4 regions of the Streptomyces sp. NPDC048142 genome follow, and region 4 is predicted to be linked to each of the others. Evidence: riboswitches for the same ligand, from Rfam matches in the RefSeq annotation. Region 4 holds a riboswitch; each other region holds the start of a gene.
The links. A riboswitch is a leader RNA that binds a small molecule or an ion and turns the genes downstream of it on or off. The one in region 4 is predicted to bind cobalamin.
Positions count from the first base shown of each region.

Region 1: another riboswitch for cobalamin. It lies ahead of ACGF2Y_RS21335 (ABC transporter substrate-binding protein); the one in region 4 lies ahead of ACGF2Y_RS13410 (ABC transporter substrate-binding protein).
Region 2: another riboswitch for cobalamin. It lies ahead of ACGF2Y_RS18855 (ABC transporter substrate-binding protein); the one in region 4 lies ahead of ACGF2Y_RS13410 (ABC transporter substrate-binding protein).
Region 3: another riboswitch for cobalamin. It lies ahead of metE (5-methyltetrahydropteroyltriglutamate--homocysteine S-methyltransferase); the one in region 4 lies ahead of ACGF2Y_RS13410 (ABC transporter substrate-binding protein).

Region 1 is NZ_JBIDBC010000016.1:139,532-143,895, forward strand. It holds gene ACGF2Y_RS21325 (ABC transporter ATP-binding protein) at 1-91, opposite strand, end outside; gene ACGF2Y_RS21330 (FecCD family ABC transporter permease) at 88-1,260, opposite strand; gene ACGF2Y_RS21335 (ABC transporter substrate-binding protein) at 1,257-2,504, opposite strand; cobalamin riboswitch at 2,907-3,094, opposite strand; gene ACGF2Y_RS21340 (NAD(P)/FAD-dependent oxidoreductase) at 3,557-4,364, shown strand, end outside.
Region 2 is NZ_JBIDBC010000013.1:125,924-130,287, reverse strand. It holds gene ACGF2Y_RS18860 (FecCD family ABC transporter permease) at 1-529, opposite strand, end outside; gene ACGF2Y_RS18855 (ABC transporter substrate-binding protein) at 595-1,641, opposite strand; cobalamin riboswitch at 1,702-1,889, opposite strand; gene ACGF2Y_RS18850 (beta-ketoacyl-[acyl-carrier-protein] synthase family protein) at 2,056-3,279, opposite strand; gene ACGF2Y_RS18845 (acyl carrier protein) at 3,276-3,551, opposite strand; gene ACGF2Y_RS18840 (acyl-CoA dehydrogenase) at 3,656-4,364, opposite strand, start outside.
Region 3 is NZ_JBIDBC010000049.1:28,305-32,668, reverse strand. It holds gene metE (5-methyltetrahydropteroyltriglutamate--homocysteine S-methyltransferase) at 1-1,762, opposite strand, end outside; cobalamin riboswitch at 1,929-2,144, opposite strand; gene ACGF2Y_RS34680 (hypothetical protein) at 2,469-2,666, shown strand; gene cobF (precorrin-6A synthase (deacetylating)) at 2,730-3,590, opposite strand; cobalamin riboswitch at 3,683-3,862, shown strand; gene ACGF2Y_RS34670 (CoA-acylating methylmalonate-semialdehyde dehydrogenase) at 4,104-4,364, shown strand, end outside.
Region 4 is NZ_JBIDBC010000008.1:136,294-140,657, forward strand. It holds gene ACGF2Y_RS13405 (FecCD family ABC transporter permease) at 1-720, opposite strand, end outside; gene ACGF2Y_RS13410 (ABC transporter substrate-binding protein) at 717-1,712, opposite strand; cobalamin riboswitch at 1,771-1,890, opposite strand; gene ACGF2Y_RS13415 (Mov34/MPN/PAD-1 family protein) at 1,961-2,383, opposite strand; gene ACGF2Y_RS13420 (amino acid permease) at 2,518-3,972, opposite strand; gene ACGF2Y_RS13425 (DUF2017 domain-containing protein) at 4,314-4,364, opposite strand, start outside.

The DNA.
Region 1 (4,364 bases), on a different contig from region 4:
GGCCGCCGTCGCGGACGCCCGGCCCGCTGTCCTTGTCCCTGTCCGTGTCCGTGACGGGTTCGGTGAGGGTGTCGGTGTCGGTGTCGGTCACGAGGCCACTCCTTGTACGCCGCGACGGCTGCGGATCAGGAACGTGATGACCACGGGGGCGCCGAACAGCGAGGTGATGGCGTTCAGCGGCAGTACGGAGTCCGATCCGGGCGGCTGGCTCAGCAACGCGCACGCCAGCGCGAGGAACGCGCCCGCGAGCATGGAGGCCGGGATCAGCGCCCGGTGGTCGGAGGTGCCCAGCGCCACCCGGGTCAGATGCGGCACCGCCAGGCCCAGGAAGGCGATCGGGCCGCAGAACGCGGTCGCCGCGCCCGCCAGCAGCGAGGTGCCGAGCAGCGCCAGATCGCGGCTGCGCCGTACGTTCAGGCCCATGGTGCGGGCGTAGTCCTCGCCGAGCAGCAGGCTGTTGAGGCGTTTGGCGGTGAGCAGCGCGGTCAGCAGCCCCGCGCCGATGACGGGCAGCATCACGTGGAGGTCGGGCCAGGTGGTGGAGCTGAAGCTGCCCAGGCCCCACATGACGAACTGCTGGGCGCGTTCGGGCTGGGCGTAGACGAGCATCACGCTGACCACGGCGGTGGCCGCCGAGCCGATCATGACGCCGATGACGAGCAGGGTGACCGCCGACCGCACCCAGCGCGAGAGGAGGAGTACGAGGGCGAGTACGGCGGCCGCGCCGAGCGAGGCGGCCAGGATGACGCCCACGCGCCCCAGCCCGGCCAGGTCTCCCGTGAAGCTGCCCGCGACCCCGCCGGTGCCGACCACCACGGCGGCGACGCCCATGCTGGCGCCCGAACTCACCCCGAGCGAGAACGGGTCGGCCAGCGCGTTGCGGAACAGCGTCTGCATCTGTACGCCCGCCACCGCGAGGGCGGCCCCGACGGCGACGGCGGTCAGCGCGCGCGGCAGCCTGACCTCCTCGACGATCACGGTCCACCTCGGGTCGCCGGCGGTGCCGCCGAACAGGACGCGCACCACCTCCGTGACCGGCACCGGGTGGGACCCGGTCGCGATGGTGAGCACGAACAGTGCGGCGGTGCCTGCCGCGAGGGTGAGGACGACGGCGAGACGCCGCCTCGGCCGTACCGCCTGCGGGGTGTCCGGGGCGGCGGCGGCCGGTTGGGCGGCAGGGGTGGGGGCGACCGCCTCGGCGTCCGGGGTAGCGGCGTCCGGGGTGGCGGCGGCCGGTGGGGTTGTCTTGTGCGTCGTCACGCCCTGGGCACCTGCTGGTAGAAGGTGAAGGTGTGGTCCTTCGCCCGGTCCGGGTGCATCAGCGCGAAGAGGTCGGCGAGGACCAGGTCGGGGCGCAGCACACCGCGTTCGAAGTAGTCGTTGCCACCGTTGGGGCCGAGCGCCTTGGTGTTCGACCAGACCGCGCCGTCGGAGAGGGCCTCCAGCTGTCCGTACCGGCTGTCGGCCTTCACGGCGTCGGCGGTTGACTTCCACTTCTCCTGCTGGGCGAGCCAGACCGGGGCGTCACCGCCCTTGGCGTACACGGCCTCGAAGTTCAGCTGGAGGTTGCCGGTACCCGGCTTGCCCGCCCAGGGGTAGGTGCCGCCCGCGTCCTTGATCAGCCGGGCGGCGTAGCTGCCTCCGGCGGGCATGTACCAGGTGCCCTGGTACATCGTGCCGGGCAGGACCTCGACGGGCTTGCCCGCCTTGATCACCTGGGCGCCCTTCTCGGCGACCTTGAGGTAGTCGCTCTCGATGGTGCCGAACAGCTTGTCGGCGCGCTTCTCCGCCCCGGTGAGCGCGGCCATCGCCTTGACCCACTCGGCGCGGCCGAGCGGACTGGACTCCAGCCACTCGGCGTTGGCGACCACGGCGATCCCGGCCCGGCGGAGCTTGGGGTACTGCGGGTCGTCGGTGCCCTGGGTCATCAGCACGTCCGGCTTGGCGCCGATGACGCTCTCGGCGTTGAGGGTGCGGTCCTTGGCGTACTCGGTGACCTTTCCGGCCTTCACCCGCTCGATCACCTGGGCGGAGGAGATGTTCGCGACGCTCGCCACCCCGGTCAGCACGTCCAGGGTGCCCGTCTCGGTGAGCAGCGGCAGGTGGGTGGTGGAGGCGGAGTACAGACTCTTCACGGGGACGGTCACCTGCGGCGCGCTCGCCAGGTCGCCGGTCAGTTTCGGCTTCGGCGCACCGCATTTGACCAGGACGTACGACTCGGGCTTGCCCTTGGGGTACGGCTCCTTGACGGTGAGGACCTGGTAGCTCTTCTCGTAGCGGAGGGTGAAGTTCTCGGCGTGCCGCACCGTCGACTTGTCCGGGAAGTAGTCCTTGGCCGGGTCGAAGTCCTTGACGCAGTCCTTCCCGGCCGCCTGGGCATCGGCCTTGTCGTCGGCGGGCCGGTCGGAGTCACCACCACACGCGGTGAGCGCGAGGGCTGCGGTGAGGAAGGCCGCCGCGGCGGCCTGCCGGCGGCGGCCGGGCGTGAGGGATCGCAGGGACAAGGTGACTCCTGGTGGCGTGGCATACGTGGACAGCGCGCACCGGCGTTCCGGGGCGCGTGATGCGGCGTACGGGAGGGAAACCCGCTGAGAGGGAGGAGGCCGACGGGATGTGAGTGCCCGTCAGGATCTGAGATGGCCGACGGGATCTGAGGGATCTGAGGGATCTGAGGGATCTGACGGGATCGGAGGTGATCGTCAGGGCCCGAGGGGACCGTCAGGATCTCGGAACGCCGTCAGGATCCGAGGAGGCCGTCAGGATCTCGGGACGCCGTCAGGGCCCGGAGGGACGGGCCTGGGCGTCACGCCGGGCAGGCCGGCCCGATGGGCCACGGGCAGCGCGAAGTCGCCGCCATACACACGCAGGCACATAGGTGCCACCGCCTCTCCTGGGGAAATCCGCCCCGTACATCGAGGTGCGACGGCGTGAGTCTCCTGACTCGGGATCACAGCTTCTCCGGCCTTCCCGCCCCCGGATGGGGCGGTGGCCATGGGCGGAGTCGCTCCCCCTACACAGTGGCGGTACCGTGCCGGAATCTCACCGGCTTCCTCGTTCCGCCGTCGCTTGACGGACCGAAGCATCGCAGAACCGGCCCCGGCCACGCCAGACTCACACCTGTGCGACGAGCCACAGCAACCTGGCCCGTACCTGTGTGACGAGCCCCAGCAGGCGGTCGCCGGATGGCCTTGGGGCACCTGAGCTGCGGATGACCTGCGCGTGGCCCGCGGACAAATCCCTTCGACGAGCCTGTCGCGAGGTTCCGCCCGTACCCGTGGTGACCGCTGTCCACCCGTCCGCCGCAGGGTGCGCAGCAGTCCGGGTCCGGCCCGTAGTCCGGGGCCGGTCGGTTCGGCATCGGATCACCTCGTCAGCTGAGCCTGCTACCTGCTACCTGCCATCTGCCATCTGCTGTCTGCGCTGCCCGGGGTGTGGTGAGCATCGGCGGCCGATGTTCCGCCGCCCTGTGGCCCACGTCACGCGTCATTCCTGTCAGGGATCGGGGCGCTGTTCCGCTCAAACTCACGAGAGCCAAGCGAACCGACAGGAGCAAGACATGAAGCACCGCATCGTCGTCCTCGGCGCCGGTTACGCCGGGGCCTACGCGGCCGGCACCCTCGTTCGTCGGCTGTCCCCGGAGGACACCGAGGTCACCGTGGTCAACGCCGAGCCGGACTTCGTCCAGCGGCTGCGGCTGCACCAGCTCGCGGCAGGCCAGGAGATCGAGGCCCCCCAGCTCGCCGACGTCTTCGCGGGCACGGGGATACGGCTGCGCCTGGCCCGTGTCACGGCCATCGACCCCGAGCGCCGAGTCGTCGCTGTGGCCGATGCCGATGCCGATGCCGACGGCGGCGGTGGCGGTGGCGGTGGCGAGATCGGCTACGACACGCTTGTCCACGCGCTGGGCAGCCACGGTGACGACCGCGGTGTCCCCGGCGTGGCCGAGCACGCCTTCGACGTCGCCGCCCGGCCTTCCGCACTGCGCCTGCGCGAGCGTCTGGACAGCATGGAGAAGCGGGGCGAAGGTGTGAATGTGCTGGTTGTCGGCGACGGGTTGACCGGCATCGAGACCGCCACCGAGATCGCCGAATCCCGGCCCGGCCTGTCGGTGGCGCTGGTCGCCCGCGGAGAGCTGGGCGCCCAGCTCTCCTCCGGAGCCTGCGGCCATCTGCGCCAGGTCTGCGACCGGCTGGGTGTCACCGTTCTGGAGCACACCAGCGTCGAATCCGTCGAAGCGATGCGGGTGTTGTGTGCCGACGGCACCGCCCTGGCGTCCGACGCGACCGTGTGGACGGCCGGGTTCGCGGTCAGCTCCATCGCCGCCGCCGGCGGGCTCGATGTCACCGAGAACGGTCGGGTCGTGG
Region 2 (4,364 bases), on a different contig from region 4:
AGAAGAGCTGCATCGCGGCGACGCCGGAGAGGACGACCCGGTCGGTGCTGCCGCCGAGGGTGTGGCTGAGCAGCAGCACCAGGGCGAACGAGAGGAGCGCCCCGGCGAACGCCCCGGCCGACAGCGACACCGCTCCCCCGCCGACCCCGAGGACGACCACCACGACCGCCCCGGTCGAGGCTCCGGAGGAGACGCCGAGGACGAAGGGGTCGGCGAGGGGGTTGCGCAGCAGGGACTGCATCACCGTGCCGCACACCGCGAGGCCCGCGCCGCACACGGCGGCGAGGAGGGTGCGGGGCATGCGGAGGTTCCAGATGATGCCGTCCCGGATCGGGCTGAGGTCCGAAGCGCCGAACCCGAGGTGCGCGGCGACGGCGGACCAGACGTCGGGCACGGAGATCCGGGCGGGCCCGATGGTCACGGCGACCGCGACGGAGAGCAGCAGGAGCAGGACGCCGCCGGCCCAGAGCAGCACGGCGAGCGGGCCGCCGCTCCACACCGGGCCCGGCGGCACGGCGAGCGGAAGCACCGGCCGGTCCTCGGCGTCAGGCACCGACCGGCCCTCCGTCTCCCGCACCGGCCGGTTCCCGCCGTTCACCCCGCGAGCCCGAACTCGCGGAGTCCGGCCGCGACGCGCTCCAGGCCCTCGACGGTCCGGATGGTGGGGTTCATGGCCTGGCCGCTGAGCAGCACGTAGCGGCGGTTCTTGACGGCGTCCATCTTCTTCGTGACCGGGTTGGACTCCAGGAACTCGATCTTCTTCTCGGCGCTCTCGGCGGTCTGTATCGTGCGGCTCAGGTCGCCGATGACCAGGACGTCGGGGTTGCGGTCGGCGACGGTCTCCCAGCTGACCTGGGGCCATTCGTCGTGGGTGTCGTCGAAGACGTTCTTCGCGCCGAGTTCCTTGGTGATGACGCCGGGGGCGCCGCAACAGCCCGCGAGGTAGGGGGCCTTGGAGTCGGAGAACCAGTAGAGGAGAGAGGCGTCCGACGCGTCGATGCCGTCGGTGGCCTTGTCCACCCGCGCCCGGAGCTTCTTCACCAGGGCGTCACCGCGCTCGGGGACCCCGAACACCTCGGCCAGTTCACGGACTTCCGTGTAGACGCTGTCCATCGTCAGCGGCGCGGTACGGGCTCCGTCGCCGCCGCCGCTGTTGTCCTTGCCGGTGCAGTCGGCGGGCGAGATGTAGGTGGGGACGCCGAGCTTCTCGAACTGTTCGCGGGGGGCGACGCCGCCCTTGGCGAGGGTCGAGGCGAAGGAGGCGGAGACGAAGTCGGGCTCCTTGTCGAGGACCTTCTCCGAGGAGGGCCGGTTGTCCGATATCCGCTCGACTCCGGCGTTGGCCTTCTCCAGGCCCTTCATGACCGGGTCGCTCCAGGTGGCGGTGGCGGCCAGCCGGTCGGCGAGGCCCAGCGAGAGGAGGATCTCGGTCGAGCCCTGGTCGACGGAGACGGCCCGTTCGGGCGGGGCCTTCACGGTGACGGTGCGTCCGCAGTTCTTGAGCGTGAGCGGAAACCCGTCGGCTTGGCCGCCCTCGGCGGCCGTGGTGCTCCCGTCGCCGCCGCAGGCGGTCAGCAGGAGGAGTCCCGCCGCGAGCAGGGCGGCGGTACGTATCGGGGCGGGGGCGGCCGTGGACAGCACGAAGGACCTCTGTGTCTCTGGGCCCAGCCGCGGAGCCCGTCGTACGGTTCCCGTGCCCCGGTGCGGGGCGCGGGCGCCAGCAGGTCTTCGGACTCGGGTTCGTCCGGACGGGACGCCTTCCCGGAACACCTGGGTGCTCCAGTGGCCGTGGCCCCGCCCGTCGCCCTCACCGCTGCGCGTCAGTTCCGGGTTCGCACCGGATTCCCTGACCCCGTCGCTGGGGTTCGACTGGCCCCGGCAAGCTATCACGCGTCTTCGCGCGGATCGGGGCCGGTGCGGCGGCCGCTGTTCGCGGGCCGGTGCGGCGCGGGATCGGCCCGCCCGCACCGGCCCGGAGGATCCGCCGGGGCCACGGAGCCCGTACGTTGCGGAGCCCGAAGGTTTACGCGGCCCGAGAGCTGCGCGGCCCGAGGGCTACGGAGCCTGGAGGGCGATCACCGCGTTCTGGCCGCCGAAGCCGAAGGAGTGGCTGACGGCCCGCCGTACGGGCACCTCGCGCGGCAGCTTGGTGACGCAGTCGATGTCGAACCCGGGCGCGGGGGCGTCCAGGTTCGCGATCGGGGGGACGACCCCGTGCTGGAGCGTGAGGATCGTCAGGCCCACCTCGATGGCGCCGGCTGCCCCCATGCAGTGGCCCAGTACGCCCTTGGGGGCGGTGACGGGCGGCCGGTGCGGATAGGCCCGGCCGATGAGGGCGGCCTCGGTGGCGTCGTTGAGCGGGGTAGACGTCCCGTGCGCGTTGACGTGGTCGACGTCCTCGGCCTGCCAGCCCGCGTCGCGCAGCGCGGCGTCGACGGCCGCCCGTGCGACGTCCCCGGAGGGGTGGGGGCTGGTGGGGTGGTGGGCGTCGGTGGTGGCGCCGGTGCCCGCGATCAGCGCCCGGGGGGAGGCTCCTCTGGCACGGGCGTCCTCGGCCCGCTCCAGGACCATGACGGCCGCACCCTCGCCCATGACGATCCCGGCCCGGTCGGCGGCGAAGGGGCGGCAGAGGCGGGCGGGGTCGCCGTCCCGCAGTGCTGCCGCTCCGGAGCGGGCGAAGCCGGTCATGGCGACCGGGAACACGATCGACTCGGTGGCCCCGGCGATGGCGATGTCGCAGTGGCCCAGCGTCAGCATGTCCCGGGCCACCGACAGCGCGGTCACCCCGGACGAACAGGCCGTGCACGGGGCCAGGCTGGGTCCGGTGGCCTTCATCCGGATGGCGATCTCGGCCGCGGGCATGTTCGGGATGGTCAGCAGGATGCCCGAGGGCGAGGTGGCCTCCGGGCCGCGCCGCTCCAGGGCGACGGCCTGTTCGGTGAGTCCGGCGGATCCTCCGCTGCTGGTGCCGACCACGACGGCGACCCGGGCGCCGTCCCAGTGCTCCGGATCGAGCCCGGCGTCGGCGACCGCCTCCCGGGCGGCCAGCACGGCGAACTTGACGTACCGGCCCATCCGGAACGCGGTCCGGCCGCCGACCGCTTCGTCGAGGTCGATGCCGGAGACCGTGCAGGCGAAGTCGACGGCGCAGCCCCGCAGTTCGGGGACGGTGCGGGCGGGCGACTCCCCGGCGCACACGCCGTCCCAGGTGGTGGCGGTGGTGTGGCCGACCGGGGTGATCATGCCCAGCCCGGTGACGGCGATGGCGGGTCGCTTCATCGGGTGTTGCTCACCGGCACCGTGGCCTCGGCCGCCGCGCTGCCGACGGCCGCGTCGATGTACACGGAGATGTCGGCCAGCGTGGCGTCCTTGTAGAGCTTCTCCGAGTCGGCGTCGACGCCGAGGGTCTCCTTGATGATGACGGCGAACTCGGCGACCGCGAGGGAGTCCATCTCCAGGCTGTCCATGGTGGACTCCGGCAGGATCTCGGCGCCGGGCACCTTGAACGTCCCGGTCAGCACCTCGGTGATCTTGGGGTGGATGGTCTTCATGGTGATTCCTCTCATCGGCATCTCATCGGCTCGGCTCTTCCTGCGCGGCGGGTGGCCGAACGCAGCGACCCACCGCCCGAAGTAACTGGATGACGATCTTCCGGTTACGCCCTGGGGCGAACCGATTCGTCTACGCTCACCTGCGGCTTCTCGAACCATCGGGAGAGGATCGAGGTGGTTCCCCAGTACGCCAGCAGGACCCCGCGGGTGCTGAGCGCCGCCACCTTCTCGCGCAGCGGGCGCCTCCTGCTGCCGCAGACGGGCCGCCGGAACTCCGCCGCGCGGCCCCGGATTCCCGCCCTGCGGCCCCGGTGCCAGGCTCCCTCGGGGTCGTCGTAGACCTCCGCGTAGCCGGGTCCGGCGATCGGCCAGTCCGACATCAGGCGCTCGGGAAGCGCGAAGGACTCGACCAGGGCGGGGGTGTGGGCGGCCACGGTGGTGATCGCCTCCTCCAGCGTGGCGGGCAGAAAGGTGACCTGATCGGCGGTCAGCCGTCCGGAGGCGAGCAGGTCGCCGCTGTTGCGGGCGATCCACTGGAGCGCGAAGAGCCTGCGCAGCTCGGTCAGCCGTTCGCGCGCCTCGCCCTCGGGCAGGGAGGCGACGGCGTCGGCGTACGCCTCTTCGGCCTGCCGGTAGGCGTAGGCCTCGACGCCGCGCAGCGCGGCCGGGGAGGCGGCGTTCCAGCGGCCGAGCGGGTCGCCGGGCGGGGCGGCGCTCATCCGATCGCGGGCGCGGGCGAACCAGAGGCCCTCCACGGCCGCGATGAGCCTGCCGAGGAAGGCGGGATCGGCGAGATCGCCGGGGCCCTCGTCC
Region 3 (4,364 bases), on a different contig from region 4:
TGTCGCCGAGCGGCTGGTCGTCACGGACGAAGGACCAGGCGAGCATGGTGACCGGGCCGGTGAGCATGCCCTTGACGGGCCGCTCGGTCAGCGACTGCGCGTACGTGGTCCAGCGCACCGTCATCGGCTCGGGGCGCGAGATGTCGCCCGCGAGGACCGGCGGGCGGACGTAACGGGTGCCGTAGGACTGCACCCAGCCGTGCTGGGTGGCGAGGTATCCGGTGAGCCGCTCGGCGAAGTACTGCACCATGTCGTTGCGTTCGGGCTCGCCGTGCACCAGGACGTCCAGTCCGGCCTTCTCCTGGAAGGACAGCACCTCGCGGATCTCGTCCTTGATGCGCTCCTCGTACCCGGCTCGGTCGATCCGTCCCGCACGCAGGTCCGCGCGTGCGGTGCGCAGTTCGGTGGTCTGCGGGAACGAGCCGATGGTGGTCGTCGGCAGCAGCGGCAGCCCGAGGTGGGCGCGCTGGGCGGCGGAGCGCTCGGTGTACGGCTGTGAGCGGCGGCCGTCCGCGTCGGTGATGGCCGCCGTACGGGCCCGTACCGCCGGGTCGCGGGTGAGCGCGGCACCGGCGCGGGAGGCCAGGTCTGCGCGGTTGGCGGCGAGTTCGGCCGTGATGGTGTCCGTGCCGCCGCCCAGGCCTCGGGCCAGGACGACGATCTCCTCGGTCTTCTGCTTGGCGAAGGCGAGCCAGCGGGCGATCTGCGGGTCGAGGTCGCGCTCGGCGTCCGCGTCCAGCGGGACGTGCAGCAGGGAGCAGGAGGCGGAGACGTCGACCCGGTCGGCGAGGCCGAGGAGGGTGCCGAGGGTGGCGAGCGACTTCTCGTAGTCGTTGATCCAGATGTTCCGGCCGTTGACGACACCGGCGACCAGGCGCTTGCCGGGCAGCCCGCCGGCCGCCGCGAGATCGTCGAGGTTCCCGGCGCCGGACTCGGTGAAGTCGAGCGCCAGCCCGTCGACGGGGGCCTTGGCCAGGACCGGCAGCGCCTCGCCGAGCCGCCCGAAGTAGGAGGCGACCAGCACCTTCGGCCGGTCGGTGAGTCCGCCGAGCTCGCGGTAGGCGCGGGCGGCGGCGTTCAGCTCGGCCGGGGTCCGGTCCTGGACGAGCGCGGGCTCATCCAGCTGCACCCATTCCGCGCCCGCCGCCCGCAGGTCGGCGAGGACCTCGGCGTACACGGGAAGCAACCGGTCCAGCAGGGTCAGCGGCTCGAAGTCCGCGGCCACCCCCGGGGCCGCCTTGGCGAGCAGGAGGTAGGTGACGGGGCCGACGAGCACCGGGCGCGGGGTGTGACCGAGCGCGAGGGCTTCCCCGAACTCCGCTACCTGCTTGGCGGAGTCGGCGGCGAACACCGTGTCCGGCCCCAGCTCGGGCACCAGGTAGTGGTAGTTGGTGTCGAACCACTTCGTCATCTCCAGCGGCGCGACGTCCTGTGTGCCGCGGGCCATGGCGAAGTAGCCGTCGAGGGCGTCGGCACGGATCGCTTCGCGGTGCCGCTCGGGGACAGCGCCGACCATGACGCTGGTGTCCAGGACATGGTCGTAGTACGAGAAATCACCGGTCGGCACGTCGTGGACTCCGGCCTCGGCGAGCTGCTGCCAGGTCCCCCGGCGCAGGTCGGCGGCGGTCCGCCGGAGGGTGTCCGCGTCGACGCGGCCCTTCCAGTAGCCCTCGATGGCCTTCTTCAGTTCACGGTTACGGCCCTGGCGGGGGTAGCCGTACACGGTGGCCCGTGCTGCCGCGGCTGCGGGCTTCGCTGTCACGTGACTCTCCTTCGCGAGCGTGTCTGTTGTCGCAGACCCCGGGACGGGACGCGGACGCGAAGGGATGACGCGTCGGGCGGACACCCGGGACACGTTGAACCGTGTCCGTCCGCCTGACGGTTACGCCGACCCGCCCACGAGGTCACCGGGATCTCCGCACGCGAACGGTCGCGTGCGGGCAGCGGGCAGGTCTTCGGACTCGCGGGCACGTCTGCCGGGGCACACACCTAATGGCCGTCGCTTCCCAGACCCGGCCGGGCCCAGTGCGTATGACGGCGGTCGTTCCCACTCACCGCTGCGGGGCAGTCCCGGATTTCCACCGGGTTCCCTCTTACGACACCCTGTCTGGCGGACAGGGCGAACCAGCTGCACCGGTCAGCCTAGAAGGGGCGTCCGTCCGGCGCACACCGTTGTTCACCCTTCGGACGGTGATGTGGGACACGGTGCGTCCTCCCCGGCGCCGGGGAGGACGCCCCCGCGGCGGACGGTCGCCGGGGCCCGCGCACGTTCTCCGTCCGTTCGACTGTTCGTCAAGGGCTCGCTGACCGCCAGTCAGGTCGTTCGCGTCAACTGGGCGTGACAGTGACACAGATGTAACCGAATGGCGTAGGGACTGCGGAACCACAGAGCGTCACAAGCCGTTCTTCTTCCCACTACACGGCCGCCGACCCGCGGCGAGGCCGACCGAGGAAACGGAAAACGCCAGATGAAGAAGACAGTCGGGTGGGCCCAGGACGGCGACGACTGGACGATCACCGTGAACGGCACGCTGTACCGCGCCGTCGAGCGGCCGACGGACGGCCGCGTGCACGACTACCTGGTACGGGGCAGCGACCTGACCGCCGAATGCCCCAGCCTGGGACACGGGCTCGGTGTGATCCGGGCGCACGAGTCCCGCGACTGACACCCCACAGGTCCGACGACGAGGTGCGGCGGCCGGAGCCGCCCGCGCCTCGACGCGGACCTTTCAGCCGTTCGTACGATCCGCGCCGCCCGTACGATCCGCGCCGCCCGTACGAGGGGTACCCCCCTGGTCGTCCGAGACATCCGTGTCGTCCGGACCTTGGCGCAGCAGATAGGTGTCCATGATCCAGCCGTGCCGTTCGCGGGCCTCCGCGCGCAGTCGGCTGATCCGGCCCGCCACCTCGTCGAGCGGTCCGGAGACGAGCAGTTCGTCCGGGGTCCCGATGTAGGCGCCCCAGTGGATCCACCACCCCCTGCCCGTCAGCTGGGTGAAGCTCTCGTGGCCGTCGAGCATCACGACGAGGTCGCAGTCCTCGGGGAATCCCTGGGCGAGCCGCCGGCCGGGGGTGATGTGGATGGGGCGGCCGACCCGGTTCAGGGTGACCCGGTGCCGGGCGGCGAGGGCCGAGACGCTGCTGATGCCGGGGATCACCGTGTGGCCGAATTCCACCGTTTCCCGGCCGCGGATGTCGTCCAGGATCGCGAGCGTGCTGTCGTACAGGGACGGGTCTCCCCACACCAGGAAGGCTCCGCACTGCCCGGGGGCGAGCTCCTCGGAGATCAGGCGTTCGCAGACGTCGGCACGGCGGTGGCGCCAGTCGCGCACCGCCGAGGCGTAGCGTCCGCTGTCCTGCTGGGTACGGTCCCGCCACGGGTCCTCGGCGTCGACGACGCGGTAGGGGCCGGTCAGGTGTTCGTCGAGGATGTCCCGTCGCAGCCGGGTCAGCGCGTCCTTCTCCTTGCCCTTGCCCAGTACGAAGAAGACATCGGCCCGGCGCATGGCCTTCACCGCGGCGAGGGTCAGATGGTCGGGGTCGCCGGCTCCCATGCCGATGACGAGGATGTGGCGGGGTGCGTCGCTCATGTCGGCCGATCATGCCAGGAGCGAGGCGGGGTGGACTTACTAGGACGTCCAACTATATGTTCGTGAGCAGAGGGGTGACCGGCAGGGAGCCGGCCGCCCCGAAGGCCCGTGGTGTCAGGGAAGCCGGTGTGATTCCGGCGCGGTCCCGCCACTGTGACCGGGGAGTTCGTCCTCGCAGGACATGCCACTGACGGTGCAGCAGCCGTTGGGAAGGTACGAGGACGCGCGGTGATCCGGGAGTCAGGATACCGGCCGCGGGATGTTCCGTGTTTCCACGAGGATGGAGCAGACACGCATGGCACCGGTCCGCACCCACGGCCCCGCAGGCCCGTCCCGGCGAGCGGTTTGCCCCGCCCCCTGACGGCCCCCGCCCTTCGCGTCCCCGACGGCAGGCCCCTCCGCACCCGCGCGCACCGAACCGACGGTGCGCCGTGCGCCGGTGCCGCCGCGCGCCATCCCCGGACCTCACCTGACGATCCCACCTGACGACCTCACCGACAGGAGCAGGCTTCCATGGTTCGCGAGCTCACCCATTTCATCGGCGGCAAGAACACACCCGGCACCTCGGGCAGGTACGGCGATGTGCACGACCCCAATACCGGTCTGGTCCAGGCCCGCGTGCCGCTGGCCGACCGGTCCGAGACCGGGACGGCGATAGCGGATGCCGCCGAGGCGCAGCGCGCGTGGGGCGAGTGGAACCCCCAGCGTCGCGCCCGTGTGCTGCTCCGCTTCCTCCAACTGGTCGAGAAGGAGCGGGAGTCGCTCGCCCGGCTG
Region 4 (4,364 bases):
GAGGACGGTGGCGCCCTCCTCCCCCACCAGAAGCAGGTCGAGCGGGCGGGCCAGGGTGAGGAGTACGGCGGTGCCGATGACCAGGGTGACCGCGGGGAGCGCGAGCATGTCCCAGCGGGCCGCGCCGAGGCCGCCGAGGGTCCAGTAGAGGACTTCCTGGAGGTGGTCGGCGCGGGCGGAGGTGACCAGGATCAGGCTGGTCAGGGCGGAGAGGATGTAGGAGACGGCGACCCCGGCGAGGACGAGCCGGTTGGTGGTGAGGCCGCCTCCGCCGCGCGCCAGGGTGTAGACGAGCAGCAGCGAGAGCAGCGCGCCGGCGAAGGCGGCGGCGGGGATGGTGACGGTGGTGGCGAGGGTGGCGCCGATGCCGAGGACGATCACGAGGACCGCGCCGGTGGAGGCCCCGGAGGAGACGCCGAGGAGGAACGGGTCGGCGAGCTGGTTGCGTACGAGGGCCTGGAGGACGGTGCCGATGACGGCGAGTCCGGCGCCGACGACGATGCCGAGCAGCACGCGGGGCAGCCGGACGTCCAGGACGATCGTGCGGAAGGGGCTCGCCTCCGCCCGCCCGGTCAGGATGTCGAGGACCTGGCCGGGCGGGATGCGGACGGAGCCGAGGGCGAGGGCGGCGATCACGGCGGCGGCGAGGAGCGCGGCGAGGACGCCGAGCACCAGGGTGTAGCGGAGCAGCCGCCGCGGTGCGGGGGTACGGCAGCTCACGGGGTGGTGGCCGCCGGGTGGAGCTGGGCCGCGAGCTTCTCGACGGCGGCGGGGACGCGGACGCCGAGGACCGCGTCGGAGAGCGGCATGACCGCGAAGCGCTTGTTCTTGATGGCGGGGACGTCGGCGAGGGCCGGGTCGGTCAGGAGGCGCTTCTTCTTCTGTTCGACGGTGGTGGCGCCGTAGTCGTAGATCACGATGGCTTCGGGCCCCCGGGCGACGACGTTCTCCCAGGAGGCGTCACCGAAGGGCTTGTCGAGGTCGGCGAAGACGTTGGTGCCACCGGCCCGCTCGATCAGTTCGTTGCCGATGCCCTCGCCGCCCGCGGTGAAGGCGGTCTTGTCGCCGCTGTCGTAGACGAAGACGGAGACGGGCTTCAGGCCGGCGAGCTTCTTCGCGGTGGCGGCGTTGTCGGCCTTGGCCTGCTTGATCCAGGCCTCGGCGCGGTCGGCGACGCCGAAGGTGCGGCCGACCTCGCGGACCTCCTCGTAGAGGGTGTCCATGGGCTGGTCGCCCTCGGTGCAGCTCTCGGCGTTGAGCCGGGTCTCGATGCCGGACTTCTTGAACGCTTCGCGGCTGCGGCCGTCGCCGGCGGTGAAGGCGCTGCTGTAGCCGCCGTAGACGAAGTCGGGGTTGGTGGCGAGGACCTGCTCGTAGGAGGGGTACTCCTTGGCGATGACCGGGACGGAGGCGTAGTCCTTCGCGTACTTCGGCAGGACCTGGTCGTCGAGGTAGGCGGTGCCGACGAGGGACTTCGCCAGGCCCAGTTCCAGCATGATCTCGGTGACGTGCTGGTTCATGGTGACCACGCGCTTCGGCGGGGCCTGATACGTCGTGGTGACACCGCAGTTCTTGACGGTGTACGGGAATCCGTCGCTCTTCGCCGCGGCCTTGTCCCCGGTGGCGGCGTCGCCGTCCGGGGAGGAGCAGGCGGTGAGGGCGAGCGGGAGCAGCACGGCGGCGGCTATGAGCGCGGGGGTGCGCCGGGACATGGCGAGGCCTCTCCGGGGGATTTCCGCGTCCCCTGGTCGATGCGGAAAGGCGGCGGGCCAGTTCCTGGCTTCCGGGCCGCCCTCCGGTGCGATGTCGTCCGTTTGAGGAGTCGTCCGCGTGGGAGGGGGCCCGGTCACAGTGGCGGGACCGTGCCGGATTCGCACCGGCTTCCTGGTTCCTGCTGCCTTGATCGGGTCTGGGGGCAGTGTGCCAGACCCGTGCGGCGGCCCGGCGGTCCGCCCGGGGTTCAGTACGCCTCGACGACCCGCACGTCTTCCTCGGTGATCTCGCCGTCCACGATGCGGTACGAGCGGAACTGGAAAGGGCCCGCGCCGTCGGTGTCGGCGGTGGAGACGAGGACGTAGTGGGCGCCGGGTTCGTTGGCGTACGTGAGGTCGGTGCGGGAGGGGTAGGCCTCGGTCGCCGTGTGCGAGTGGTAGACGACCACGGGCTCCTCGTCGCGGTCGTCCATCTCGCGGTAGAGCTTGAGGAGGTCGGCGGAGTCGAACTCGTAGAACGTGGGCGAGCGGGCGGCGTTGAGCATGGGGATGAAGCGCTCGGGGCGGTCCGTCCCGGCCGGGCCCGCGACCACTCCGCACGCCTCGTCGGGGTGGTCGGCGCGGGAGTGGGCGACGATCTGGTCGTAGAGCGTCTGGGTGATGGTCAGCATGGCGCCAGGATATGCAAGGGGCCCCCGCGTACCGGTGGGTGGTACGCGGGGGCCCGCATGCTGGACGCCGTCGGCCGTTGGGGCGGCCGGGGGCGGTCCGGGGAGGAGGGCGGTCGTGGGGCCCGCCCTCGGGGTCAGTGGGTGCCGGAGGTGGTCTTCCGCGGGGTGCGCGCCTGGATCACCCGGTAGGAGACGAAGAGGAGGAGCGCCCACAGGGGTGCGCAGTAGAGCGAGATCCTGGCGTCCTCGTCGATCGCCATCATCACGATGACCATGCCGATGAACAGGAGCGCGAACCAGCTGGTGTACGGGGCTCCGGGGGCCTTGAACGAGGACTGCGGGAGCAGGCCCGCGTCGGCGAGGCGGCGGTAGCGGATCTGGCTGAGCAGGATCATGATCCAGGCCCACATGCCGGAGATGGTCGCGAAGGAGACGACGTAGGTGAACGCCTCGCCCGGCCACTGGTAGTTGATCCACACGCCGACGAGCATCAGGGCGGCGGAGAAGGTGGTGCCGAGGAGCGGCAGGCCGTTCTTCGTCAGCTTGGTGAAGGCGCGGGGGCCCTGGCCGTTGAGGGCGAGGTCCCGGAGCATACGGCCGGTGGAGTACATGCCGGAGTTGCAGGAGGAGAGCGCCGCGGTGAGGACGACGAAGTTGACGACGGCGGCGCCGACGCCGAAACCCATCTCCTCGAAGGCCTTCACGAACGGGGAGACGCCGGGCTTGAAGGTGGACCACGGCACGACGGAGAGGATCATGATCAGCGCGCCGACGTAGAACACGGCGATGCGCCACGGCACGGTGTTGATGGCCTTGGGCAGCACGGTCTCGGGGTCCTTGGACTCTCCGGCGGTGACGCCGACGAGTTCCACGGCGAGGAAGGCGAACATGACGATCTGGAGCGTCATGAGCGTGCCGGTGATGCCGTTGGGGAAGAAGCCGCCGTCGTTCCAGAGGTTGGAGACGCTCGCGGTGTCGCCGGCGTCGGAGAACCCGACGGTGAGGACGCCCGCGCAGATCAGGATCATGCCGATGATCGCGGTGACCTTGACCATGGAGAACCAGAACTCCAGCTCGCCGAAGAGCTTCACGGAGATCAGGTTGGCGCCGTACAGGATGAGGGTGAACACCAGGGCGGACAGCCACTGCGGAATGTTCCACCAGTACGTCATATAGGTGGCGGCGGCGGTGACTTCGGTGATGCCGGTGACGACCCAGAAGAGCCAGTAGGTCCAGCCGGTGACGAATCCGAAGAACGGTCCGAGGAATTCCCGGGCGTACTCCGAGAAGGAGCCGGAGACCGGGCGGTACATCAGGAGTTCGCCCAGTGCCCGCATGATGAAGAAGATGACCAGGCCCGCGATGACGTAGGCCAGGACGATGCTGGGTCCGGCCCGGTCGATGGCTTTGCCCGCGCCGAGGAAGAGCCCGGTGCCGATGGCTCCGCCGATGGCGATCATCTGAATCTGACGGGCTCCCAGACCGCGCTGGTATCCCCCGCCGTCGGCCCCGGCAGCCCCGTCGGCCCCGGCGTCGCCGCCGGGCCGGCCCTTGTCGACCTGTCCTTCGTCGACCTGCGCCGATGTCATGGTGGTGCGCCTTTCTCCACGCCGATCCGCGCCGTACAAGGCTGCGGATCAGGTCCTGATCCCCCCGGATATGGATGGAGTGCCACCGGCGTTCGGCCGGTCTGTGGCGCCCCCGGGGACAGGGGTGACGTCCCCGGGCGGTCGTGAAGATTTATCACGACCGCCAGGGGACACCGTGGGACATTCTGTGGCGCATACCACAGCGAAAGCGGGCAAGAGGTTTGATTCGGCAGAAAAGGGCTGAATCACTTGGGGGGATCGTTATGCGGATCTGAGCGTCCGTTGAGCGAACGGTCGTCCCCCGCCCCGGCACGGCGGGGGATGATCCGCGCCCTTGACGTTTACGGCATCAGCGTCTCGACGAGCGTTTCCTGGAGCGCGCCGAGCCAGAG